One region of the Klebsiella sp. B345 genome, then DNA from elsewhere that is predicted to be linked to it. Evidence: predicted binding sites of a transcription regulator. Region 1 holds the regulator's gene; each other region holds the start of a gene.
What was found. Region 1 encodes Fur, which represses iron uptake genes when iron is present. Its sites were predicted from a motif close to ATAATAATGAGAACNACTATCAA; they were not measured.

Region 1 (3,282 bases):
TTCGCCGCTATCTGAGCACGCGACAGGCCTAACTGGCTAAAAACTGCCCGACCGCGCAGCAGAATGCCCGCGGTCGTTGGCGCAGCGGTTCGCCTGATGTATTATGGCGCGCTATCTGTGTCGGCTATAGCCCGACAACCTGTTTCCCCGAAGTCACTCAGAATCATGGCAAAAGAACAAACGGACCGTACGACATTAGATTTGTTCGCAACCGAGCGGCGCCCGGGAAGACCAAAGACCAATCCGCTTGCGCGCGATGAACAACTGCGCATCAACAAACGTAATCAGCTCAAGCGCGATAAAGTTCGCGGGCTGAAGCGTGTTGAGCTAAAACTCAACGCGGAGGCAGTAGACGCACTCAATGAGCTTGCGGAAGCACGCAATATGAACCGCAGCGATTTGATCGAAGAGATACTCATGACTCAGCTGGCAGCCCTGCATCGCCAGGATAAAGCCTGAAAATCCTCAAAAAAACGCTTTCATGTAGCAGAGTGTGCAGTCGGGCGTGATTGCTGTTTCCGCCCCCTCGCCTGTTCTGCTATGATTGCCGTTATCTGCGGGCATTACGCCACTACCACATTATTAAGTTTCAAGAGGTTATTTTACTCATGGCAATCATCGGCATCTTTTTTGGCAGCGACACGGGCAACACCGAGAATATTGCAAAAATGATTCAGAAGCAGCTTGGTAAAGATGTTGCTGATGTTCACGACATTGCCAAGAGCAGCAAAGAAGATCTGGAAGCCTACGACATTCTGCTGCTCGGCATTCCTACCTGGTACTACGGTGAAGCACAGTGTGATTGGGACGATTTCTTCCCGACGCTGGAAGAGGTCGACTTCAACGGTAAACTGGCTGCGCTGTTTGGCTGCGGCGACCAGGAAGACTATGCAGAATATTTCTGTGATGCATTAGGCACCATTCGCGACATTATCGAGCCGCGCGGCGCCACTATCGTGGGCCACTGGCCGACGGCGGGCTACCATTTTGAAGCCTCTAAAGGCCTGGCGGATGACGACCACTTCGTCGGTCTGGCTATCGATGAAGATCGCCAGCCTGAATTGACCAACGAACGTGTCTCGCAGTGGGTGAAGCAGGTTTCTGAAGAGCTGCATCTCGAAGAAATCAAAAACGCATAATGATCAAACGGCGTTACCTTATGGTTTCGCCGTTTTGATAGGTAAAAGCAATAAAACTAATAGCTACAAGTTTTTAACTTTTAACCACATATCTGTACAATGTCCTCTGATTCGATGAGGTCAGGTGACGCAGTTTGTAACTGGCACCTCGTTTTTAACAGCATACAAGGCACGATGCTTGCGGTTTTCATTTCAACATGGCAGTTCTATAATGAGACGCATTACATCGGGTGATTCTCTGTATTACTTCCGCTGATGGAAGTAGATCGATTAGCAACAGGACAGATTCCGCATGACTGACAACAATACCGCATTAAAGAAGGCTGGCCTGAAAGTCACACTTCCACGATTAAAAATCCTGGAAGTTTTGCAGGAACCGGATAACCATCACGTCAGTGCGGAAGACTTATACAAACGCCTGATCGACATGGGTGAAGAAATTGGTCTGGCTACCGTTTACCGCGTACTGAACCAGTTTGACGATGCAGGCATTGTTACCCGCCATAATTTCGAAGGCGGTAAATCTGTTTTCGAACTGACGCAGCAGCATCATCACGATCACCTTATCTGCCTTGATTGCGGCAAAGTGATCGAGTTCAGTGATGACTCTATTGAAGCGCGCCAGCGTGAAATCGCTACCCGTCACGGCATCCGTCTGACCAACCACAGCCTGTACCTGTACGGCCACTGTGCAGAAGGCGATTGCCGCGAAGATGAGCATGCACACGACGCGGTGGAAAAATAAGTTTCCCGCGTGCAAACAGTAAAAAGCCAACCTGACGGTTGGCTTTTTTTATGCACTGATTATGCGGAGTTGGCAGGAGGTTATCAGGGTTTGGTATTGTTGCTGCGGATCTCTTTCCAGATCTGGTCGCAACGCGCCTTCACCGCCTGATCGTTGCCGGTGCGGGTCGCCAGAATACACTGCTGGTAATCGAGGACTCGTACGCTTTCCTGGTTGGCGAACTGCTGATGCTGCTTATCTTCTTTCAGCACATCCAGCACGCTCTGGCAGGCCTGGACTTTGTCCGGGTTACCTTCCGCCGTATTAATGCAGGCGCTGTAGGCATCTTTCAGTTTTGTATCTTCTTTCGGCGCAGGAGACTGCGTACAGGCTACCAGCCCTGATGCCATTAGTGCGATGAGCAATAGTTTCTTCATCATTAACCTCTCAGAGTTGCGGCAGGTTCAGGCCTGCCGCGACGGCATCAGAAAATAGTGAACGGGGCAATAACCATGAATTTCACGTCACGCTCATCCTGGAAGATGTTGCCATAACCACCGCTCCAGCTCGGGATATCGGAGTGGTTGTCGTACTGCGTGAAGTGCAGTTTGAACAGCGTACCTTTGGCTCGCCCGTCCTGGACGGTATACATGGCATCCAGGCTGTAGGCAGACTCTTTCAGACGGGTATCCGCGTTGTAATAAGCGTCCGGCGTGGACATTCTGCCCGGCTTAGCATCCCATGCGTAAACGTATGATGCGCCAAACGCCCAGCCCGGCATGTTCCAGTTTTTCATGTCATACATCGCGCCGAAGAACACCGCTTTTTCACCGTTGGCGTTGAAGTCAGAGCGGTTATCCCACCACACATCAAGACGACCGTTGGACGACGCATAGGTTGGGGTCATACGCTGCAGGAAGTAACCCTGCTGACCGTCGGCTTTCACCCAGGTCCCTTCCAGGCGCAGGTCAAGCACATCAGCGACCTTGTAACCGAAGGTCAATGCCTGCAGCCAGGCGGTACCGTCGTAAATATCGTTGCTGCCGCCGTTGCTGACTTTGTCACGCGTACCGTAGAACTGGTAGCTGGTGTTTAACGGCGTACCGGCAATATCAAATTTGTAGCTGGCTTTGGCAAAATACTGGTCGATATAGCCTTCAGCCTGACCAAACGCCGCTTCCAGCACGAGGTCATTTTTAAAATCGTATTTGGCGCCCAGTGAGTGCAGATAATCGACTTTGGTTTTCTTGTCGTTCTGGTAGAACTCATCCATCTCGATGTGCCACGGCGCTTTATATTCGTTCGTCCACATGTAGGAGAAACTCAGCGCACCGGCGTCGCCGTAATCAAAATTGGCTCCGGCTTCAGCACCCTGGTAGGTACCCGGCATAAAGCTCCAGTGCGGAGCCAGCAGCGTTT
Region 2 (3,282 bases), 2.6 Mb from region 1:
CGGTAGGAATTATTCTGTCGATCTCGCTGCTGATTGCCCCTGGCGCCATTGCGCTGCTGCTGACCCGACGGTTTATCAGCGCGCTGCTGCTGGCGGTAGGCATCGCCGTTAGCTGTAGCTTTGCTGGCGTCTGGCTGTCGTTTTATCTGGATAGCGCACCGGCGCCGACGATCGTCGTGCTGTTCAGCGCGCTGTTTGTGATCGCCTTTGTCGGTACGTCGGTTCGCGATAGTCGAACCCAGGCAACCGTGGGTGGCGGTTAGTCGCCAGAGTACGCATCGCCAGCGAAGAGATCATCGCGACTTTTTAGGCCGGTATTTTTCCGGGAGCTCCGGCACCGGGCGTTTATCATCAATCAGATGGCGAAGGGTCAGAATCGGGTGCTGCCAGAGCATGCGCGGCCCTGCCCAACGCATGATCTGCTTCATCTCTTCGCGTTTTTGCGGCTGGTAGCAGTGGACCGGGCACTGCTTACAGGCCGGTTTTTCCTCACCAAACACGCACTTATCCAGCCGCTTATCCGCATAAGCGTTCAGTGCCTGATAGTGCTCCGCATCGCCCTGCGCATCCGGGCAGCGGCGCTGGTAGAGCGCAATCATGCAACGAATGGTCTGTTTCTCACGGTCGATGCGTTTTCCTGCCATGGCCTTTCCCCTCAATAAAGATGCAAAAATAATACACCTTTAACGTATCGGGCGCAGCCGTTTTTCCCCTGCCGCTTACGCCGGATCCGCCGGTTTATCCACGTGCCCCAGCGCTTTTTCCGGGAAGCAGACATCGCGAACCCGGCGCTTCAGTTCGGCGGCATCCGGGAAGCCCTGATCCTGCTTGCGCTCCCAGATTTGTACCTCGTCCACGTGGATCGTGAAGATCCCTCCGGTGCCGGGAACCAGCTTCACCGAGGCAATATCGGTGCTGAAAGTATGCAGCAGCTCCTGCGCCATCCAGCTGGCGCGCAGCATCCAGTTACATTGCGAGCAGTAGTTAATAGTGATGTTGGCTTTATGGCTCATGGTGATCTCACGGTGTCTGAAAGGGCAAATTGTAAACAAATTGCAGATAAAATGAGGAATAATTGATTATCTTGTTGCAAATGATAATGCCTATTATTACCATTCGCAATCAATAAGCATGGAGAATACGGTCCGTCAGGGAAACAACGGGACTAACCTGCAAATCTGGAAGTAACGCGTGAGCCGATACTAATAATTATCAAGGCGTGGCTACTATGTATAAATCCACTCAATCACCTGTCTGGTTTAAAAAAAGCCTGCTGGTGACTTCTTTGCTCGCAGCAATGTATCAGACCACCGCCGGGGCGGCTGATACCACAACTCAAACCGCGATCAACGATGCTTCGTCCGATACGACGGAGCAGATGACGGTCACGGCACCTGCGCCAGTGCTTAAACCGGGCAGCGAACATTCGGTTAGCGCCCAGGAACTGCAGGACAAAGGAGCCAAAGACTTTGGCTCCATCATGCGTTACGAACCGTTGATTAGCGCAACTGGCGCCAGCGGTGGTTCGGGCAACGGCAAGAGCGGCTTCGACCGCGGCGGCTACACCGGGTATAACATTCGCGGCCTGGAAAGCAACCGCGTCGGCATTGACGTCGACGGCATTGCCCAGCCGGACGCCACCGGACGCAGCTACGTTAGCCGCGCAGGCCTGAATACCTTCGGTATCGGCCGTGATTATATCGACCCGTACATGTACGGCAGCATCGATATTCAGTCCGGTGCGACCTCGACTGAAACCGTTAATACCTCTATCGGCGGGAATGTCTCCTTCCAGCCAAAATCGGCGGATGACTATCTGCATCCGGGAAAAACCAGCGCGTTTGGTTACCGCAGCGGCTATGACTCGGCGGACCGGAGCTGGCATAACGGCGTGACGGTGGCGGGCGGTGATGAAACCCTGCGCGGCATTTTCGTTTACAGCCGCCGCGATGGCCAGGAGACGGAAAATAACAGCGGTACGGTAGATGCGTACCCGGCAAACTGGCACTCCGACGCGTTTATGGCTTCCGGGATCTGGCAGCCTAACGACGAACACAAGCTGACCAGCACCTTCGATTACTACCACAAAACCAACCATACCCATTACGATGCGTGGGATTCCAGCGGTAACAGCGTTATCGGCACGTCGAACCAGACCAGCCAGACTCGTCGCTGGGGCATCAGCCTGAAAGACGACTGGACGCCGATGAATGACTACATCGACAGCATGTCGACCAAAGTCTATTACCAGCACACCGAAGCCCACGACTGGACCTACATGCCGGACAGCACCTCCCTGGCAATGGAAACGGTCAACTCCAACTACGATACCGACACCTGGGGCTTCCAGACCGCGCTGGCGAAGTCGATCGGCCGTCATGACCTGAGCGCCGGCCTGAACGCCAGCACCACCAAAACTCAGCGTCCGTTTAGCCAGTCGCCGGTACCAAGCGTCTATACCGCGATCATGCAGCCGGAAGCGGACAGCCGTGGCTACACGCTGGGCGGCTTCGTGCAGGACAAGATCAACTTCGATCTGGATAGCCACAATTTTGCGGTGATCCCGGGCGTGCGCGTGGTGCATCAATCCACCAAGCCTGAGAACCTCAGCTCGCTGACTACTAACAGCAGCGTGCTGACCGAAGACTCGGTTGCCACCCTGTACGGCAAAAACTCCGACACCCAGGTCTTGCCGTCCTTAACCTTCCAGTACGACATTACGCCACGCACCATGACCTATCTGCAGTACAAGCGTGGCGCTGAATTCCCGAATGCCAGCCAGCTGTACGGCTCGTGGAACCTCGGATCCAGCTACGCCGGCCGGGCGCAATACGCGTTGATTGGTAACACCGATCTGAAAACCGAAACCAGCGATAACTTCGAATGGGGCTTAAAAGGTGAAGTGGTGGAAGGGATCACCATGCGCACCGCGCTGTTCTACAACAGCTATAAAAACTTCATCGCCTATAGCCGCTATACGCGCTCTGGTAATCCGGATAAGTTCAGCAATGTTCCGTCGAATATCTACACCATTTATCAGGCGGAAAACCGTGATAAAGCCTATATCTACGGCGGTGAAATCAGTGCGAAGTTTAATTTCGGCACCTGGTTTGAAGAGGTCAACGGTCTGAGCGCGACCCTTGCCTACGGTTACAACGAAGGCAAGTCGAAATCCAGCTACAGCGGCGACAAATATGTCGACATCGATAGCGTTGCGCCAATGAAAGCGATTGTCGGCGTAGCATGGGATGACCCGGCAAAACGCTATGGTACCGCGCTGAC
Region 3 (3,282 bases), 500 kb from region 1:
ACGATATTCCCTTGCTTTTCGTTCAGCCCCTTAATGGCGCCGGCAATGATGCCAATTGAGGCGAAGTTGGCGAAAGAGACCAGGAATACCGAAAGGATCCCCAGCCCGCGCGGCGTCATGCTGGCGGCAATTTTTTGCAGCTCAATCATCGCAACGAACTCATTAGCCACCAGTTTGGTTGCCATAATACTGCCGGCGTTCAGCGCATCGCTCAGCGGAATACCGATAAGCCAGGCCAGCGGATAAAAGACATAGCCGAGGATCTGCTGGAAGCTAAGGCCAAACAGCGTGGCAAACAGGGCATTAATGGCGCTGATGATGGCAATAAAGCCAATCAGCATGGCCAGAATAATCATCGCCACTTTGAAGCCGGCGAGAATATATTCGCCGAGCATTTCGAAGAAGCTTTGCGATTCGTGCAGCTTCTCGAGCTTAATTTCCTCTTCGCTGCCCGGACGCGTCGGGTTAATAATCGACAGCACAATAAAGGTACTGAACATATTAAGGATCAGCGCCGCTACCACATATTTCGCATCGAGCATGCTCATATAAGCGCCGACGATGGAGAGTGACACTGTCGACATCGCGGTCGCGGCCATGGTGAACAGTCGGCGCGATGAGAGGTCGCCCAGCACCCCTTTGTAGGCGATGAAATTCTCGGACTGCCCGAGGATCAGCGAACTGACGGCGTTGAATGATTCGAGTTTACCCATGCCGTTGACTTTCGACAGCAGGGTGCCAATCACGCGGATGAAGATCGGCAGGATGCGCCAGTGCTGGAGGATCCCGATCAGCGCAGAAATAAAGACAATCGGGCACAGCACGCCGAGGAAAATAAAGGCCATCCCTTTTTCGCTCATGCCGCCAAATACAAAATTGGTGCCCTCGGCGGCAAAGCCGAGTAAAGAGGTAAAGAAGCTGGAAATATTTTTCACTATCCACAGGCCGCTTTCGGCGTGGAGGAAAAAGAATGCCAGGGCAATTTCAATGATAATGAGCTGGCTAATATAGCGAATGCGGATTTTTTGTCGGTCATAGCTGACCAGCCAGGCAAGGGCAAGGATAACCACCAGCGCCAGCAGGAAGTGCAAAAATTGTGTCATGTTATTCATTTCGCAGGTCAATAAGGCCGCTATTTAGCCACAGCCGTTACGCCCGGTAAATATCTAACTGAAAAAACCACCGAGGCGCGGCTTCGTTGTCGGGGCAGGCAAATAATCGCATAAGTAATTATTTTGTAGCGATTAATTTACAACTCGATACCATTCACTCTACATTTCGCTTGTGTTTCTGCTTATTGTAATGATAATCACTATCAGAAATATTTACCTATCTTTGCATCCACTGACGGCGATTCACATTTAAGGTGTCGGCATGTTTGTTCCATTTCTCATTATGTTACGCGAAGGGCTGGAAGCGGCGCTGATTGTCAGCCTGATTGCCAGCTATCTCAAACGCACCCAGCGCGGCAACTGGATTGGCGTGATGTGGATTGGCGTTATCCTCGCCGCAGCACTCTGTCTGGGTCTCGGCATCTTTATCAACGAAACCACCGGTGAATTTCCGCAGCGCGAACAGGAACTGTTCGAAGGTATTGTCGCGCTGGTGGCGGTATGCATCCTGACCTGGATGGTGTTCTGGATGCGCAAAGTGTCGCGCAATGTGAAGCAGCAGTTGGAACAGGCGGTGGATAACGCGTTGCAGAAAGGCAACAACCACGGCTGGGCGCTGATCCTGATGGTCTTTTTCGCCGTGGCGCGGGAAGGGCTGGAGTCGGTGTTTTTCCTGCTGGCAGCTTTTCAGCAAGATGTTGGGATCTGGCCGCCGATTGGGGCGATGCTCGGACTGGCGACCGCCATTGTCCTCGGTTTCCTGCTGTACTGGGGCGGTATTCGCCTTAATCTTGGGGTGTTCTTTAAGTGGACCAGCCTGTTTATTCTGCTGGTGGCGGCGGGTCTGGCTGCCGGGGCGATTCGCGCGTTCCATGAAGCCGGCCTGTGGAACCATTTCCAGGACGTCGCATTCGATCTGAGCGGCGTGCTGTCGACGCACACCCTGTTCGGTACGCTGCTTGAAGGGATCTTCGGATACCAGGAAACGCCGACCGTCAGTGAAGTGGCGGTGTACTTTATCTATTTGATTCCGGCGCTGGTGCTGTTTGCCCTGCCGCCGCGTAGCAATACAGCAACCTCGCGTACGGCTCCTCTTAAATAGAGCTCCGCAGGATATTGGGTTACACCTACTTACCGAAAGGGATGATCATGATGATTCATTTTCGCCGTAGTGCGCTGCAGCTTGCCGTCGCAGCGTTGTTCAGCTCTGCCTTTTACGCTCAAGCTGCGGATATTCCGCAGGTAAAAGTCACCGTCAATGATAAACAGTGTGAGCCAATGAACGTGACCGTGAAGGCGGGTAAAACACAGTTCATTATTCAGAACCATAGCCAGAAAGCGCTGGAGTGGGAGATCCTCAAGGGCGTGATGGTGGTGGAAGAGCGCGAGAATATTGCGCCTGGCTTCACCCAAAAGCTGACGGCGAACCTGCAGCCGGGCGAGTATGACATGACCTGCGGCCTGCTGACCAACCCGAAAGGCAAGCTGATTGTCACCGGCGAGGCCACCAAAGATGCGGCTAAAGCCGATGCGCTGTTGAGCCTGGGCGAGGCGATCACCGCCTATAAAGCCTATGTCACCGCAGAGACCGCTGAGCTGGTCAGCGGCACCAAAGCCTTTACCGATGCGGTGAAAGCGGGCGATATCGAAAAAGCCAAAGCGCTGTATGCGCCGACACGTCAGCATTACGAGCGCATTGAGCCTATCGCCGAGCTGTTCTCTGACCTTGACGGCAGCATTGATGCCCGTGAAGACGATTACGAGAAGAAGGCGGAAGACCCGAAATTTACTGGCTTCCACCGTCTGGAAAAAGCCTTGTTTGGCGACAACAGCGTCAAGGGGATGGAGCAGTATGCCACTCAACTGAACGACGATGTGCTGGACCTGCAAAAACGCATCAGCGAGCTGGCCTTCCCGCCGTCTAAAGTGGTGGGTGGCGCGGCTGGCCTGATCGAAGAAGTGGCGGCCAGCAAAATCAGCGGTGAAGAAGATCGCTACAGCCACACCGACCTGTGGGACTTCCAGGCCAACATTGACGGCGCGCAGAAGATTGTTGACCTGTTGCGTCCGCAGCTGCAAAAAGAGAACAGCGCGCTGCTGGCGAAAATTGACGCTAACTTCAAGAAAGTTGACGGCATTCTCAGCAAATACCGCACTAAAGACGGCTTCG

Region 2: the regulator Fur is predicted to act here: its motif matches at 1,094-1,116, upstream of ACMYSO_RS08905 (TonB-dependent receptor domain-containing protein).
Region 3: the regulator Fur is predicted to act here: its motif matches at 1,297-1,319, upstream of efeU (iron uptake transporter permease EfeU).

The regions. Positions count from the first base shown of each region.
Region 1 covers NZ_CP180443.1:4,490,830-4,494,111, reverse strand. The annotation lists gene ybfF (esterase) at 1-32, shown strand, start outside; gene ybfE (LexA regulated protein) at 166-459, shown strand; gene fldA (flavodoxin FldA) at 609-1,139, shown strand; gene fur (ferric iron uptake transcriptional regulator) at 1,432-1,884, shown strand; gene chiQ (ChiQ/YbfN family lipoprotein) at 1,968-2,300, opposite strand; gene chiP (chitoporin ChiP) at 2,348-3,282, opposite strand, start outside.
Region 2 covers NZ_CP180443.1:1,907,929-1,911,210, forward strand. The annotation lists gene ACMYSO_RS08890 (metal ABC transporter permease) at 1-263, shown strand, start outside; gene ACMYSO_RS08895 (nitrous oxide-stimulated promoter family protein) at 294-644, opposite strand; gene ACMYSO_RS08900 (SelT/SelW/SelH family protein) at 720-1,013, opposite strand; gene ACMYSO_RS08905 (TonB-dependent receptor domain-containing protein) at 1,229-3,282, shown strand, end outside.
Region 3 covers NZ_CP180443.1:4,986,559-4,989,840, forward strand. The annotation lists gene ACMYSO_RS23350 (NupC/NupG family nucleoside CNT transporter) at 1-1,103, opposite strand, end outside; gene efeU (iron uptake transporter permease EfeU) at 1,375-2,214, shown strand; gene efeO (iron uptake system protein EfeO) at 2,262-3,282, shown strand, end outside.